Regions from separate parts of the Iamia sp. genome, predicted to be linked through region 1. Evidence: predicted binding sites of a transcription regulator. Region 1 holds the regulator's gene; the other holds the start of a gene.

Region 1 (13,530 bases):
TGCCGAGGTCCCGCAGGAACGGCTTGAGGTAGAGAAGGGAGGAGATGTTGTGGGCGTTCGGGTTGCCGACGTAGACGCCGATCGCCTCGCGCCCGTAGGAGGCGATGACCCCACCGAGCAGGCGGTCGACCTCGGCGAAGGCCTCGTCCCAGGTGACCGGAACGAGCTCGCCGTCGCGCTTCACCAGCGGTCGGCGCACGCGGTCGGGGTCGTCGTGCAGCTGGCGCAGCGTCGAGCCCTTGGGGCAGATGAACCCGTGGCTGAACACGTCGTCCTGGTCGCCCCGGATGCGCGTCACCCGCTCAGCGCCCTCGTCGTCCCGGGCGACGGTGATCTCCAACCCGCAGCCTGCCTCGCAGAGAGGGCAGGTGCGGTAGGCGGTGCGGGTGGCCGGCCCGGTGCGCGCCGGCGCGTCGGCTCGGACATCGGGGTCCACGACGGTCATGGCGCCATGGTGCCAGCCTCACGATGGTCCTGCTGCTGCTTGGACCCGGATCCCGGTCCCGGTCCCGGTCCCGGTCCGGGGCCGCGGTCGTAGGGTCGGCCGATGCGCCAGCTGCTCCCCCACCCCGGTGAGATCGACCCGGCCGAGGCCTACGCCGCGATCCGGCCCCGACCCGCCGGGCGACCGTGGGTGGCGGCCCTCATGGCCGCATCGGCCGATGGCGCGGCGACGGTAGGCGGGCGCTCGGGGCCGCTCGGCGGCGAGGGCGACCGGGCGGTGTTCCGGGCCGTGCGAGCCGTGGCCGACGCCGTCGTCGTGGGTGCGGGCACCGTGCGCGACGAGGACTACGGACCGGTCCGCTCCCCGGAGCAAACCGCGGCACGCCGGGTCGCCGCCGGCCAGGAGCCGCACCCGCGCCTGGTCGTGGTGAGCGGCCGTCTCCACCTGAACCCCGGCCAGCGCCTCTTCGCCGAGACCGACGGCACCACCCCTCCCCCGCTGGTGGTCCACCCACCGTCGACTCCGGCTGAGGCCCGGCGGCGCATCGAGGCGGTGGCCGAGCTGGTCGAGCTCCCTGCTGCGGTGGGGCGCGGCGTCGATCCCCACGCCCTGGTGGCCGAGCTGGGGCGGCGCCACCTCGGCGTGGTCGTGGTCGAGGGCGGCCCCTCGCTCAACGGCGTGCTGGTGGCCGCCGACGTGGTCGACGAGCTGTGCCTCACCCTCGACCCGATGGTGGTCGGGGGCTCCGCCCCGCGCATCGCTCACGCGCCGGGCGAACCCGAGGCCCGACGGTGGACCACGGCGCACCTGATGGAGCAGGACGGCGTGCTCTTCTGGCGCCTGGTGCGGGACCGGCGCGCCTGACCACGGTCCGGGCCCGGCCCGGACCCGGTGATCAGCCCGGTTCGACCGGGGTGGAGCCGTCGGGCTCCTTCAGCAGCAGGCGGAGCTCGTCGGCGAAGTCGTCGACACCGGTGAAGTCCTTGTAGACGCTGGCAAAGCGAAGGTACGCCACCTCGTCGAGGCCACGGAGGCGCTCGAGGACGGCGAGGCCGATGCGCGTGGACTCGACATCGCCGCCGCGCCGCCGCAGCGCATCCTCGACCCCGGTGGCCAGGGCGTCGATCTGCGGGAGGGTGACGGGGCGGTTCTTGGCCGCCGCCAGCACGCCGGCCACGACCTTGTCGCGGTCGAACGCCTGGCGCTCCCCGGTGGTCTTCACCACCACCAGGGGGGCCTCGTCCACCCGCTCGAAGGTGGTGAACCGGTGTCCGCAGGAGAGGCACTCCCGCCGACGGCGGATGGCCGATGCGTCGTCGGAGGCGCGCGAGTCGACCACCTTGTCATCGAGAGCCGAGCAGCCGGGGCAACGCACGACCGGGACGCTACCGGCCCACCGACGCCGATCCCCGCCCGCGACCGGGCGGATCGGCCGGCTGTGGGCGCGGCGGGCGACGACTGTTGGCGCGGCCTCTCAGCCGGCGGGGACGCGGACCGCGTCGCCCACCTGCAGCTCGGCGCTGCCGCGCTCGGAGAGCATGGCCTCGACGACCGGGCGCACGTCGCCGGTGGGCCGCACCCGACGGGCCACGGTCCAGAGCGTGTCACCCGGGGCCGCCTCGACGACCACGGTGCGCCCTTCGATGGTGGCGGGGACGGGTGCCGCCCACCCCGCCGCGAGATCCCGGCCCGCCTCGGCCGCCATCACGGCCAGGACGATCACGGTGGCCAGCGCCAGGGCGGCGACGATCCGGCGCCGGCGGTACACCGGGGCCATGGCGGTCGACGACCGACCTCCATCGATGACCCGGAGGACGGGGCGGGGCGCCGGGGGACGATGGGGGGCGAGGCCCGGGCGGGACGACGGTGCGGGGCTGAGGACTGCGGCCATGGGGACATCCTCCCTGAGGGGTGTGACAGTGAGCCGGGGGCAGCGGAACGGAACGCCTGTTCGGTACTGTGCCCGAACAGGCGTTCCGCCGTCAACCCCCATCACGAACACACGTATGAGGAACAGGTGTTTGGCAGAGGGCTCCGCACGTGGTACCGTCCCTCGTACGCCCGGTCGCCCGAGCCGGTGCTCAGCAAGGGAGACACGACGATGGCCACCCCCCAGCTCACCGCCCGCCAGCGCCAGATCCTCGACTGCATCGAGGCCAGCATGCGCGAGCGGGGCTACCCGCCCTCGGTCCGCGAGATCGGCACCTCGGTGGGCCTCACCTCTCCCTCCACCGTGCACAACCACCTCGCCACCCTCCAGAAGCGGGGCTACCTGCGGCGCGACCCCAGCAAGCCGCGGGCCATCGAGGTCCGCTACGACTCCATGTCCGGCGGCGTGGTCGAGCGGGGCCAGGTGCGCCACGTGCCCATCGTGGGCGATGTCGCCGCCGGCACCGACGTGCTGGCGGCCGAGAACATCACCGAGTCGATGCCGGTGTCCGCCGACCTCACCGGCGAGGGCGACCTCTTCATGCTGCGGGTCCGGGGTGATTCCATGATCGATGCCGGCATCCTCGACGGCGACTTCGTCGTCGCCCGCTCCCAACCCGGCGCCGAGCGGGGCGAGATGGTCGTCGCCGGCACCCCGGGCGACGAGGCCACGGTGAAGACCTACCACCCCAAGGGCGACAAGGTCATCCTGCGCCCGGCCAACGAGCGCCTCACCGACATGGTGTTCGATCCCGAGGACGTCTCCATCTTCGGCCGGGTGGTCAGCGTCCTGCGCCGGGTCTGACGCCGGGGGTCATCGCCCGACGCGCCACACTGGTGCGGTGCCCACCGTCCGTCGCCTTCTGGTGGTGGGCACCGCCGCCGCCTTCTTGGGCCTCGTCGTGCTCGAGACCGCTGGCGCTCTCGGCCGTGGCGACCGGGGTCCGGACCCGGCACGCGCCGGGGACGCCCAGTGGAACCTCGACCTCATCGGTGTCCGCGAGGCGTGGGCCGTGACCCGGGGCGACGACGTGGTCGTCGCCGTGATCGACAGCGGCGTCGACACCCGTCACCCTGACCTCCGCGACCGGGTGGTGGGGTCGATCGACTGCGTCGGCGCAGAGGGTGACCCCGACCGGTGCCGGGCCGGCGGCGACACCGATCCCGACGGTCACGGCACCCACGTGGCCGGCATCGCCACCGCCACCGCAGAGAACGGCACCGGCGTTGCCGGCGTGGCGCCCGAGGCGGACCTGGTGTCGGTGCGGGCCCTGGTCACCGAGCCCTGCAGGCGCCGCCCGTGCGGGGCGACGGGGCAGGGTGCCGACGTGGCCGCCGGCGTGCGGTGGGCGGTCGGGGCCGGAGCGCAGGTGGTCAACCTCTCGGTGGGGGTCGGCGCCGACATCGGCGGCTCGGAGCTGACCGAGGCCATCGACGAGGCGTGGACCGCCGGGGTCGTGGTGGTCGTGGCCGCCGGGAACGGGGACGATCGCACCGACCTGGGCGACATGCCGGTGCTGGTCGTCTCGGCGGTCACTGCGACCGAGACGGTGGCGCCGTACTCCGAGGGTGCGGGTGGCGCCCGGTGGGCCCTGAGCGCCCCCGGGGGCGAGGCACGCGCTGCGGGGGGCGACGGATGTCGCGAGCGCGACGGCATCTTCTCCACCCTGCCGGTGCCGGCCGGTGAGTCCGAGGCCTACGGCTGTCTCACAGGCACGTCGATGGCCGCGCCGCACGTCGCCGGCGCCGCCGCCCTGCTCGTGGCCACCGGCCTGAGCGCCGCCGAGACGGTCGAGCGGCTGCTCACCACGGCCCGAGACCTGGGCACCGACGGGCCCGACGACCTCTACAGCCGGCGCCTTCTCGACGTGGCGCGCGCGATCGGCCCCTGACAGCACCGCACCGGCACCCGGTGTCCGACCGGCGCGACAGGGGTCAGGTCAGGCGGGCGAAGGCCATCTCGCCCGAGGTCCCGGAGAGTGCTCCGGCGGTGGCGTCCTGATCCCCCAGCTCGACGTGGGGCCCGGCGGCACCGATCGAGGTGCTCACCGTCGCCGGGTTCCCCAGCGTGGGGTCACGGACCGGGTCACCCGATGAGGTCGGAGAGCACGGCGTGGCAGGTCTCGATGGGGGCCCGCGCCACTCGTTCGTCCGCGCTGTGGGCCAGGGTCGCGTCGCCCGGACCGAGGTTGGCGGCGGGCACACCGAGCGCGGCGAAGCGGGCCACATCGGTCCACCCGAGCTTGGCGCGGACCGCCAGGCCGTGGCGCTCGATGACCCGGGCCAGCAGCGGGTGGTCGACCGCCGGCGCGGCGGCGGGCGCGGCATCGACGACCTCGAAGGCGTCACCGTCGCCCATGAACGGGGCGACGGTGGCCCTGACGTGCGCGACGGCCTCCTCCAGGGTGCGGTCGGGGGCGAAGCGGTGGTTCAGCGTCACCATGGCCCGGTCGGGCACGACGTTACCCGCCACTCCCCCCTCGACCCCGACCGCTTGCAACGCCTCGCGGTACTCGCACCCGGCCAGCACCGGTCGCCGCTCGGGCACCGCCGCCACCGCGGCGAGCACGTCGGCGAGGCGGTGGATCGCGTTGCGGCCCATCCACGGCCTGGCGATGTGGGCCCGCGCCCCGACGAGTGTGAGCTCGGCGCGCAGCGTCCCCTGGCAGCCGGCCTCGACCGTCGCGTCGGTGGGCTCACCCAGGATCGCCAGGTCACCGGCCAGCAGGTCCGGCCGCTTCTCGACCAGCTCGCCGAGGCCGCTGTGGGCGGCGGCGACCTCCTCGCGGGCGTAGAAGACCCAGGTGACGTCGACCGCCGGCGCGGTCACGGTGCGGGCCAGGTCGAGCATCACGGCCACGCCACTCTTCATGTCGGTCGAGCCCACGCCCCAGAGGGTGTCGCCCTCGATGCGGGCCCGCCCGTTGCCGTCGACGGCGGGCACGGTGTCGGTGTGACCGGCGAGGATCACCCGCTCGGCCCGACCGAGGGCGGTGCGGGCCACCACGTTGTCACCCACGCGCGTCACGTCGAGGCCGGGCACGGCCCGCAGGTCGGCCTCGATCCGCCCGACGAGCGCCGCCTCCGCGAAGCTCTCGGAGGCCACGTCGACCAGCTCGGCGGTCAGGGCCAGGAGGTCGGTCACGACCGCCACGATACGGCCCGTCACCGGCCCACCCGCGGCGTGAGGGCCGCAGGACGACGACCCGAGGTGCGCGCCGGGCGCGCGGGTCGGCATCCTCGGCCCTTCCTGCCCTGCTCGCAGGCCTGACGTCGCGCCGGGCTCCCCTATCCTCGGCCCGTCCCCCGACCAGGAGCACCCGTGACCGCAGAGCCCCGTCCCCCCACCACCCGGATCGCGTCGGGGGTCGGTCTGACCACGATCTCGACCCGGGGCGACGCCACCAAGGTGCTCGACACCTGGTACCCGGTGCTCGCCGTCGGCGACGAGGACAGCCCCGCCGCGGCGGTGCGGTCCGCCGCCGGGATCCCCGACGGGCCGGGCATCGCCGAGGTCGACGCCGACGCTCTGCGTCGGGCCGCAGCCGACGGGGTGCCTCACGCCGAGCTGCTGGACGGCTTGGCCGGCGCCCTCGACCAGCCCGACGGCGGCTCCGGGCTCCCCGTGCGGCGAGTGGCAGTCGTCGCCGTGATCGACCTCGACGCCGCGCCGGCTGACGCCCGCGACGTCTACCTGCGGCTGCACCTGCTCTCGTCGCGCCGGGTCGCACCGCACGGCGCGAACCTCGACGGGCAGTTCGGCCTGCTCGCCAACGTGGTGTGGACCGATCGGGGCCCGGCCGACCCCGACGACTTCGAGGCGGTGCGGACTGCGCTGCGGGCGGGGGGCGAGCGCATCGAGGTCGTGGGCATCGACAAGTTCCCCCGCATGACGGACTACGTGGTGCCCGACGGGGTGCGGATCGCCAACGCCGATCGGGTGCGCCTCGGTGCCCACCTGGCCGAGGGGACCACGGTGATGCACGAGGGCTTCGTGAACTTCAACGCCGGCACCCTCGGGCCCTCGATGGTCGAGGGACGCATCAGCGCCGGGGTGGTGGTCGGCGCCGATTCCGACATCGGCGGCGGCGCGTCGATCATGGGCACGCTCTCGGGCGGCGGGACGCAGGTGATCAGCATCGGCCAGGGCTCCCTGCTCGGGGCCAACGGCGGCATCGGCATCTCCCTCGGCGACGGCTGCGTGGTCGAGGCCGGTCTCTACGTCACCGCCGGTACCCGCGTCACCCTGCCCACCGGCGCGGTCGTCAAGGCCAAGGAGCTCTCTGGGGAGCCGGGGCTGCTCTTCTTCCGCAACTCCGTCACCGGCGCCGTCGAGGTGCGGCCCCGCGAGGGCTCCTGGGGTGGGCTGAACGCCACCCTCCACGCCAACTGACACCCGGCAAAGCGGCCAGGGCGCCCGACGTCGGATCTGACGTCGAAGGGTCGGGCCGGGTGGGCCGGGACGGCGCCGCACCGCCGTCGCCCGTGCCCAGATCTGCTACCCGGGCGGCGGTCCCCATCCCCGGGACGGCACGGGGCCAGGAGCGGCGGCGCCGGGCGGCGCGCCGTAGCCCGGGGGTGGGCCGTAGCCCGGTGTCGGGCCGTACCCCGGTGCCGCGCCGTACCCCGGTGCCGCGCCGTAGCCCGGTACGGGGCCGTCGCCGGGCCGGCCCGGGCCCGAGGGCGGCCAGCGACCGCGGGGCGGTGCTGCGGCCCGCTTGGCCCGGCCGCGGGTGACGGCCAGGATCACGATGAGCAGGATCGACAAGAAGATGGCCACGACCAGGATGAGCACGGCTCGCTCGGCGCCGTCACGCAGCTTGCGCCACGGGCTCTCCGACACGATCAGTCGGCTCTGCTCGGGGTCGAGGTTCGTCATGGGCGACGAGCGGAACGTGTAGTCGCCGGCCTCGTCGAAGCGCACCGTCAGCAACGGGACGTACTGGGCCCCGTCCTGCTCGAAGTCGTTGAGACCCTCGTAGGGCGCCACCGCCACTGGAGCCCCGGTGGCGACGGCGGTGATGGAGACGTCGAGCGCCTCGGTCAGCTCCTCCTGGTCGACGGTGGAGAGGACCACGATGGGCCCGGTGTAGGCCACGGTGTAGGCGCCGGCCTCGTCGATGGTGAGCAGCTGCTCCTCGCCCGGGCCGGCCAGGTTGGCATCGAACCCGGCATCGCGAGCCTCGTCGAGGGCCCGCGAGAGCGTGAGCCCCGCGACCACGAAGCCGAGGAGCACCCCGGCCACGGCCACCAGGTACCACCAGCCCGCAGGCCGGATGACGGGACGGGGCAGGGCAGCGGTCACTCAGCGAGGGAACAGGGGCAGAGATCGGCCTGCCCACCGGGGGTCCGGTCGGTGCGACCGCGCCAGGTCGGGGTCATCGCAGACGCGCTCAGCTCGGCGGGGGCGGCGGCGACCAGCCCGGCGGGGGTGGGGGCGGCGTGCCGGCCGGCGGGGCCGAGCCTTCGGGGCCCCGGGCCGGCGGGTAGTCCTGCGGAGCCCCGTACCCGGGCTGCGGCCCGCCGTACCCGGGCTGCGGAGCGCCATAGCCCTGCGGAGCTCCGTACCCGGGCTGGGGCGCGCCGTAGCCAGGCTGCGGAGCGCCATGACCCTGCGGAGCTCCGTACCCGGGCTGGGGGGCGCCGTAGCCAGGACCGCCGTAGCCGCCGCTGGCCAGCGTGGCCTGGCGGATCTGCTTCTTCGACCGGCCCCGCTTCACGGCGATGACGATGGCGATGATGAGGGCGATGAGGAAGCCCACGGTGCCGATGCCGAAGAGGTAGAGGGCCCCCTTGGCCCCCTCGGTGATGGGGTTGGCCTGGCCGATGGCAAAGCGGGTGCCCTCCACGCCGTCGCCGGCCGATGCGGCGATCTCGTGCTCTCCGGGCTCCGAGACGTTGAAGGTCTGCACCGCCACACCGGCGCGGCTGCCCGACGAGTAGCTCAGGTCGGTGGTGATGTCGTAGGGCTCGACGGTGACGGGCTGCCCGTCGGGGTCGGTGACCGTGACCGTCGAGGACGGGCGCAAGGACTCATCGTCGACGCCGGGGCGCTCGAGGAAAACCCGGTAGCCGCCCGATGAGGAGAGGTCGACCGTGGCGGTCGTTCCCGAGTCGACGCGGGCGAAGTCGTCGATGGTGTCCTGGTACTGAGCGAAGCCCCGGACGCCGAGGACCACGGCCACGATCGAGAAGATGATCCACACGGCAAGGGGCATCAGGTAGGCGAGGCCGCTGGGCTTGGGCTTCTGGGGGACCGTGCTCACCGGCCCATCATGCACCGTCGGCGAGGCCCTCGTCGCCACGGGCGCCCCGGGGTCCGGACCCCCCTTTGGCGACCCGAACCCTTGGTCGGGTCCCGCCGTGTCGTGGTCGGCCGAGGCTCAGAGGGCGCCGAGGCGCTCGACCAGCTCGGTGATGCGGGCGTCGGGCACCACCAGGGCGAGGCGCACGTGGTCGACCCCGTGAGGCCCGTAGGCCGAGCCGGGAGTGACGAGCACCCCGGCCCGCTCGGCCAGGTCACGGGCGAGGTCGATCCCGTCGCCCGACGGTGCCGTGACCCAGAGGTAGAAGGCGCCTCCGGGGCCGGCGACGTCGAGCCCGGCGGCGTCGAGGGCCCCGACCACGGCGTCGATGCGGCGCCGGTAGATGGCGCGCTGGGCCTCGGCGTGATCGTCGTCGGCGAGGGCGGCCACCGCAACCTCCTGCACCGGCCCGGGCACCATGAACCCGGCGTGCTTGCGCAGCTGGCCGAGGTAGGCCACCAGGTCGCGATCACCGGCGTAGAAGCCCACCCGCAGGCCGGCCAGGTTCGAGCGCTTCGAGAGCGAGTGCACCGCCAGCACCCCCTCGGTCCCGGTGCCGAGCACCGTGCGGGGCGGGCCGCCCCAGGTGAGCTCGGCGTAGCACTCGTCGGAGGCGACGGGCACACCGTGGGACCGGCCCCAGGCCGCCACCGCGTCGAGGTCGTCGAGGGCCCCGGTGGGGTTGGACGGGCTGTTCGCCCAGAGGCACAAGGCCCGAGCGGCATCGGCGGGATCGATGGCATCGAGGTCGAGGCCACCGGTGGCGGTGGGCGGCACCGAGACGGCCCGACATCCCGCCAACCGGGCGCCCATGGCGTAGGTCGGGTACGCGACGCCGGGGTGCAGGACGGTGTCGCGGTCAGGGGTGCGCAGGCGCAGCCACTGGGGCAGACCGGCGACGAGCTCCTTCGAGCCAATGGTCGCGGCGACCTGTTCGGGGCCCACCTCGACGCCGAAGCGCCGCTCGACCCAGCTCGCCGCCGCCTCGCGGAAGGCCGGGGTGCCGATCGACGGCGGGTAGCCCCGGCTGGCCTCGGAGCGTCCGAGGATGTCGGCCACGAAGGCCGGCGGGTCATCGACCGGGGTGCCGACGGTGAGGTCGATGACCCCGCCGGGGAACCGCTCGGCCGCGACCCGCACGGCGCCGAGCGTCTCCCACACCAGCGGCGGCGGCTCGAACCCCGCGAGCGTCACCGGCGCCCCTCGGACGACGAATCGACAGCGAATCGCTCCCGGACCACCGACGAATCGACAGCGAATCGCTCCCGGACCACCGGAGAAGAGCGGGTCACGGCGCCGCCCCGGGATCGACGACGTCGACCACCAGGACCGCCGCCCCGGCCGCGGGCGGGACGACACCGGTGACGTGACCGCCTCGGCGACCGAGCGCCAACAGGCCACCGCGATCGAGGGTGACACGGGCTACCGCGCCGCTCGACGCCGACTCCACCAGGGCGGCGCGCCCGCCCTGGCCGGCGCGGAACACGGCGGCGACCCGCTCGTCGTCGCCGCCGGCGAGGTGCTCGCGCAGCGTCGCCAGTCGGCCGGCCATGTCGCCCACTCGACCGGCGACCGCAGGAGCGTTGGCCGTCGCCATGTCGGCGCCGAGCGTCGGGTGCCCCCCGGCCACTCGGGTCAGATCGCCGAACGACCCCGCGGCCAGGGACCTGGCCAGGCCGGCCTCGGCGTCGTCATCGAGCATCCCGGCGGCCACGGCGGCCAGCACGTAGGGCAGGTGGCTCACGAGAGCCACGGCCTCGTCGTGCTCGCGGGCGGCCACCGGGACGACCTCCGCCCCGACCGAGACGGCCACGCTAGCCACCGCCGCCCACCGGTCGAGGGCGACCGGCGGGTCGAGGGCCAGGGCCCAGCGCCGGCCCACGAACAGGCCTGGGTCTGCTGCGTCCCAGCCGGCGTGCTCGGTGCCGGCCATCGGGTGGCCGGGCACGAACCGGGAGGCGTCGGCCAGGATCTGCCCAGCCCGGGCTGTGACCGGGCCCTTGACCGAACCCACGTCGGTGATGGTGGGACCGACGGCACCCTGGTGCCCCGCGGCGGCGACGGCGTCGAGCGCCGAGTCGAGGGCCGAGAGCGGTACGGCCAGCACCACCACGTCGGCTGCCGCGACCACGGCGGCGACGTCGTCGACCACGGTGACACCCGCGGCCGCGGCTCCGGCCCGGGCCGCCCCGGCGCGGGTGGTGGCCACGACCGAACCGCCCCGGGCGACCAGCGCCCGGGCGAGGGATCCACCGATCAGGCCCAGGCCGACGACGCCGACGGTGAGTCCGGTCGATGCCGGCACCGGGGCGGTCACCCGTCCCGCCACGCCGGGTAGGAGCCCAGGCGCTTGACCTCACAGCCCAGCGCGGCGAGGTCGGCCAGGGCGGCCTCCACCGCCGGGTCCGAGGCGTGGCGGTCGACAGTGAGCACGAAGCAGTACACCCCGAGGCCCTGGCGCAGCGGCCGGCTGAGGATGTTCGAGAGGTTGAGGCCCCGGTGGGAGATGGGCTCGAGCACCCGCAGCAGGATCCCGGGGACCTCCGACGGCGGCGTGACCACGACGGTGGTCTTGTCGTCACCCGTCGGGCCGACCTCCTCTCGGGCCACGAGGGCGAAGCGGGTCTGAGCGCCGTGGTGGTCCTCGACGCCGACCTCGACTGCGACGAGCCCGGCGATGGCTCCAGCCTTGGCCGAGGCGATGGCGACCAGTCCGGGTTCGGCCGAGGCGGCCACCAGCCGGCAAGCCTCGCTGGTCGAGGAGGTGGGGCGGCACTCGAGGCCTCGGCTCCCCCACCAGCGCGTGCACTGGGCCAGGCCGACCGGGTGGCTGAGCACGGCGGTCGGGTCCGTGGCGTCACCCGGGCGCCGCAACGCCGAGAAGGTGACGGGCACCACCACCTCCTCGCGGAGGACCACGCCGGCGGTCTCGAACACGATCACGTCGACGGTCCCGGTGACACCGCCCTCGACCGAGTTCTCGACCGGCACCAGGCCCATGTCGCAGCGCCCGGCCTCGACGTCGTGGACGATCTCCTGCACCGTCGGCCGGGGTTCCAGGTGGGCGCCGGGAGGGATGGTGCGCAGCCGGTCGGTACCGGCGTGGGCGAAGGTCCCCTCGGGTCCGAGGTACCGAACGGTGGCCACGGGCCCGGCGCTCAGGAGGTGGCGGGCGAGCCGAGCAGGCGGCCCCGCTCGGCGGCGCTGGACTGGCGGCCGACCGACGCCGGGGGCTCGACGAACGGCGCGACCACCTGCGAGCCCTCCCAGTGCGGGTAGGAGCCGACGACCTTGATCTGGGCCCCGGCCGCCCACAGGGCCTGAATGGCGGCGGCCATGCGGGGCTCGGCCAGGTGGGCCTCGCCGGTGACGAGGAAGCAGTAGTTGGCCGACGAGCGCAGCGGCCGGCTGTGCAGGCTGACCAGGTTGACCTCGTGCTCGGCGAAGGCCTCGAGGAAGCGCTCGAGGTTGCCGGACCGGTCGCCCGGCTGGGTCAGCACGAGGGTGGTCTTGTCGTTGCCGGTGGGGGCCGCCACCGCCTGGCCGACCAAGAAGAAGCGGGTCCGGGCCTCGGGCATGTCGTCGACCGCCGCGGCCACGGGCACCAGCCCGTGGGCCTCGGCCACCTCGCGCGGCGCGAGCACGACCAACGACACGTCGCCGCTCTCGGCCGCGGTGCGACACGCCTCGACCGTCGAGCCCACGAAGCGGGTGGCGAGGCCGTTCTCCCGGATGAAGCGGTGGCAGTGCTCGATGGCACGAGGGTCCGAGATGGCGGTACGGCCCTCGGCGGGGGCGTCGGTGCGCACGCGAAAGGCGTCGAGGGTCTCGCCGACGACGACCTCCTCGCTGACGAACACGCGCGAGGTCCCGAACACGAGGCGGTCGAGCACGGCGGTGTTCTCGCCCTCGAAGGAGTCCTCGACCGGCAGCAGACCGACGCAACCGGGCGTGTTCTCGACCGTCTCGAGCACCTCGGCGACGGTGGCCATGGCCAGCACCTCACCGGGAGAGACGGTCGTGAGCTCGCCGATCGCCCGCCGCGAGAGCGGACGGTGCGAGGTGAGGTGGAGGAGAACGGAGGCGTCCATGTCGGTCGGCGGTGAGGCTAGTGGCGGGTCGGCGCCGGACCCTCGACGACGAACTCCGCCAGCCGGGCCCGGCCCACGTCGTCGAGGCGGGCGGTGACGTGCATGCCGTCGTCGCCGGCCTCCTCGGAGACCACCGCGCCCTCCCGGTGGATCTCGGCCAGCACATCGCCGCGGGCGAAGGGGACGAGCAGCGCAACGGTGTCGGTCATGGCCCGGAGGCGGTCGCCGATGGCCTCGAGGAGCTCGTCGATGCCCTCACCGGTGACGCCCGAGACGGCGACCGAGCCCGAGTGGCGGTCGACGAGGCGCTTGGCCTCCTCGGTGAGGTCGCGCTTGTTGAAGCAGAGCAGCTCGGGCACCTCGCCGGCGTCGATCTCGTCGAGCACCTCGCGGACCGAGGCCATCTGCAGGGCGGGGTCGGGGGCCGAGGCGTCGACCACGTGGACGAGGAGGTCGGCCTCGGCGGCCACGTCGAGGGTGGAGCGGAAGGCCTGCACGAGGTGGTGGGGCAGCTTGCGGACGAAGCCGACGGTGTCGGTGGCGAAGACGGCCTCGCCGCCGGGCAGCTCGAGGCGGCGCGTGGTGGCGTCGAGGGTGGCGAAGAGGCGGTCCTCGACCAGCACGTCGGCGTCGGTGAGCCGGTTGAGCAGCGTGGACTTGCCGGCGTTGGTGTAGCCGACGAGGGCCACGTGGGCGGTCCGGCTGCGCTGCCGGGCCTTGCGCTGGGTCTGGCGGTGGCGGGTTATGTCGCGCAGGGCGT
Region 2 (3,490 bases), on a different contig from region 1:
GAGGGCCACGGCTCGGACCCGAGCGCCGAGGCCGTGACGGTCGCCGGGGGGCACCGGGCTCCATCTGGCTCCCCGCCCTTCCCCGGAGCCATCGCCGTGTCGCACCTGAGGGTCTATCCGTCGGTGGCGGCCGACGGCCTCCCGGGCGGCACGCCCCACCTCCACACCGTCTGCTCCGAGGCCTACGCAGTCATCGGTGGCTCGGGTCGGGTGCTCACCGTCGACCGGCACGGGCTGCGCACGACCGCGCTGACGGCGGGATCGTTCGTGTGGTTCACCCCGGGCACGGTGCATCGGCTGGTGAACGACTCGGGCGACCTCGAGATCCTGGTGCTGATGCAGAACGCCGGCCTGCCCGAGGCGGGCGACATGGTGATCACCTTCCCCGATGATGTTCTCGCCGACCCCGATCGCTACGCCGCGGCCGCCACCCTGCCGGCCTCGTCGCTGATCACAGGGGGCGACGACGCCCCGGTGCGAGCCCGGCGCGACCTGGCGGTGGAGGGCTACGCCGAGCTCGCCGAGGGGGGCTCTGCGGCCCTGGCCCGGCTCCACCACCGAGCCGCGGCGTTGGTCCGGGGCCACGTCGGGGGATGGCGGAGGACCTGGACAGAGGGGCCGTGGGCGGCGGCCGAGGCCACCGGCGTGCAGCTCGCCGCCATGGCTCGCGGTGACCACGCCCACCTCGCCGACGCAGCCACCTTTGCCCTGCCCCCGCCGCCCGACGATCGGCGCCACGGGTGCTGCGGGACGCTCGGGGTGGCCGTCTGGCGGTGAGCTCACCGGCCCACCGCCGGGGTGGTCGTCCCCGCCGCCCTCCCTGCCGTCGCCCGTGGCGGGCTCGGGAGCATCGGAGTGGCGCATCGGGGGGTCGGTGAGCGGATCGACGACCGTGGTGGGATCGCCGGAGATGGTGGCGTCGGTCGGCCAGCCGCGAGGGACCCGGAACCGGGGGTCAAGTCGGTAGACGCCCCGGGAGACCCGGTCGGCCCGTCCGGCATCGTGCTCGTGGCCGAGGGCGTCGGCGAGGACCTTGACCGGGTGGTGCCCGTCGACCACGTAGCCGTAGCGGTGGAGCCAGGCATGCACCTCGACCAGGGGAAGCTCGCCGTGACGGGCGAGGATCAGCAGGCAGCTCTGGCGCAGGACGATGCCGCCGATCGGTTGGGGGTCGGGGGCGGCCGGGGGCAGCGGATCGTGGTGGATCGCCGGTGGCCGCCGGCCCCGTTGCCACGGGATGGGTGGCCACAGCTTCTCTCGGATCTCGGCGAGGTCGGCCAGGATCTCCCGCCGTTCGGTGGCGGCCTCGACCAGCGATCGGTCGAGCTCGTCGAGGCGGTGGAAGAGGGCGTCGCGCCCGATCTGCATCTCGATGCGGACGTTGGGGGCGATGCCGGCCCTGCGGCGGTTGGGGAACAGTCGGGCGTCACCCAAGGTGGGGCGGCGGGCGCGGGCGAGGGTGCGGTCCCACGTCGGGTTGGGGGGCCGGTCGTCGCGGTTCAGGGACGAGGGCTGGTGGGGCAGGCGCATGGGGCCTCGGCTCGGTCGAGGAGGGATTTGCCGGCGGCGAGGGCCGCGATCCGCCGCCGAGCGAGGCGTCGTGAGGTCATCTTGGTCCTGGGGTGTGACAGTCGGCCCCGTTGGCCTCGTTGGCCTCGTTGGCCTCGTCGGCCCTTTCGCCCACCTGACGTCGGTCAGCGAATCGCCGTCGAATCGCCTCCCGACGGGCGTCGGAGAGGGCGGGGGTCGCGGGGCGTCGGTGACCCGCGGCTGGCGCCCTCGACGCGCCGAACGTCTGTTCGCTACAGTTTCGATCCCCATGGGCTTCAACAACCCGACCCAACCCTGGTCCGAGATCGAACGCACCCTCTCAGGACGCCCTCGCCCCGGGGCGCACCGTGGGGTGCCGACCGACGGGGGCGACAGCCCGGCGTGGTCGGCCCACCGAGGCGCCTACGAGCCCCCTGCCGACCTGGCCACCAGCGCCTCGACCCGTCCGAGTCGTCGCCGGGCCCGCCGGAACCCGGCCTACGCCGAGCTCCACTGTCGCTCCAACTTCAGCTTCCTCGAGGGCGCCTCGCACCCCGAGGAGCTGGTGGAGGAGGCCGCCCGCCTCCAGCTCGACGCCCTCGCCCTCACCGACCGCGACGGCTTCTACGGCGTGGTCCGCCAGTCCGAGGCCGCCGCCGGGGTGGGCGTGCCCACCATCTTCGGCGCGGACCTGGGGCTGATCGACCAGCCGGGGGCGGGGGCTGAACCCGGTCGACTCGTCGTCTTGGCCCGCGGTCCGGACGGCTACGCCGATCTGGCCCGGGCCGTGAGCCGGGGCCAGATGGCGGGGGAGAAGGGCGCTCCTCGGCTCACCCTCGCGGAGCTGGCCGAGATCGGAGGCGTCGCCACCCCCGGGGCGGGCCGCTGGGTCGTGCTCACCGGCGGCTCCGACGGCATCGTGCCCGCGACCCTGGTCACCGACGGTCCCTCTGCCGCCCGCCGCCGCCTCGACCACCTGGTCACCGCCTTCGGTGTCGACCACGTCCGGGTCGAGATCTGGGACCACGGTGACCCCATCGATGCCGCTCGCAACGACGCCCTCGTCGACCTGGCCCTCCGGGCCGGGGTCGAGGTCGTCGCCACCAACGACGTCCGCTACGCCACCCCCGCCCGACGCCGCCTGGCCACCGCCCTGGCTGCGGTGCGCGAGCGACGGGGCCTCGACGACCACGAGCCGTGGCTCCCCGCGGGCGCCACCGCCCACCTCCGCTCCGGCGCCGAGCAGGCCCGCCGCTTCGCCCGCTTCCCCGGCGTGGTCGAGGGCGCGGCAGAGCTCGGCCGGGCCCTGGCCTTCGACCTGCGCCTGGTCGCGCCCCAGCTCCCCCCCTTCCCGTGCCCCGAGGACGTCGCCGGCCGACCCCAGAGCGAGATGGCCCACCTCCGCCACCTCGTCGAGCAGGGCGGAGCCCGTCGCTACGGCCGCCGGCCGACCTCGGGCCCCACCACCAAGGCGTGGGCCCAGATCGACCACGAGCTCGACCTCATCGAAGCCCTCGGCTTCCCCGGCTACTTCCTGGTGGTGTGGGACATCGTCCGCTTCTGCCGGGAGCAGGACATCTACTGCCAGGGTCGCGGCTCAGCGGCCAACTCGGCGGTGTGCTTCGCCCTCGGCATCACCGCCGCCGACGCGGTGAAGCTCGGCCTGCTCTTCGAGCGGTTCCTCTCCCCCGAGCGCGACGGCCCCCCCGACATCGACATCGACATCGAGTCGACCCGTCGGGAGGAGGTCATCCAGTACGTCTATGAGCGTCACGGCCGCCTCCACGCCGCCCAGGTGGCCAACGTCATCTGCTACCGGGGCCGCTCGGCCATCCGGGACATGGCCCGGGCCCTCGGCTACGCCCCCGGCCAGCAGGACGCCTGGGCCAAGCAGGTCGACCGCTGGGCCGGGCTCGACCCCACCGGCAGCGGCCAGGTGCGCGGCCCCGGCGGCACCCCG

The links. The regulator LexA, encoded in region 1, represses DNA repair genes until DNA is damaged. The targets are predictions, from matches to a motif close to CGAACNNNNGTTCG.
Region 2: a site for LexA is predicted at 1,789-1,802, ahead of VNL12_RS10370 (error-prone DNA polymerase). Genes of this name have one in related genera too.

Annotation. Positions count from the first base shown of each region.
Region 1 is NZ_DATLXO010000063.1:58,609-72,138, reverse strand. Features, by position in the region: partial or broken gene VNL12_RS20835 (molybdopterin-dependent oxidoreductase) at 1-445, opposite strand, end outside; gene VNL12_RS06610 (dihydrofolate reductase family protein) at 548-1,309, shown strand; gene nrdR (transcriptional regulator NrdR) at 1,341-1,820, opposite strand; gene VNL12_RS06600 (hypothetical protein) at 1,920-2,336, opposite strand; gene lexA (transcriptional repressor LexA) at 2,547-3,179, shown strand; gene VNL12_RS06590 (S8 family serine peptidase) at 3,217-4,266, shown strand; gene dapE (succinyl-diaminopimelate desuccinylase) at 4,461-5,519, opposite strand; gene VNL12_RS06580 (DapH/DapD/GlmU-related protein) at 5,697-6,767, shown strand; gene VNL12_RS06575 (hypothetical protein) at 6,873-7,679, opposite strand; gene VNL12_RS06570 (hypothetical protein) at 7,768-8,640, opposite strand; gene VNL12_RS06565 (aminotransferase class I/II-fold pyridoxal phosphate-dependent enzyme) at 8,758-9,873, opposite strand; gene VNL12_RS06560 (prephenate dehydrogenase) at 9,968-10,996, opposite strand; gene pheA (prephenate dehydratase) at 10,993-11,826, opposite strand; gene VNL12_RS06550 (prephenate dehydratase) at 11,838-12,770, opposite strand; gene hflX (GTPase HflX) at 12,788-13,530, opposite strand, start outside.
Region 2 is NZ_DATLXO010000095.1:26,287-29,776, forward strand. Features, by position in the region: gene VNL12_RS10365 (cupin domain-containing protein) at 1-777, shown strand, start outside; gene VNL12_RS10370 (error-prone DNA polymerase) at 1,820-3,490, shown strand, end outside.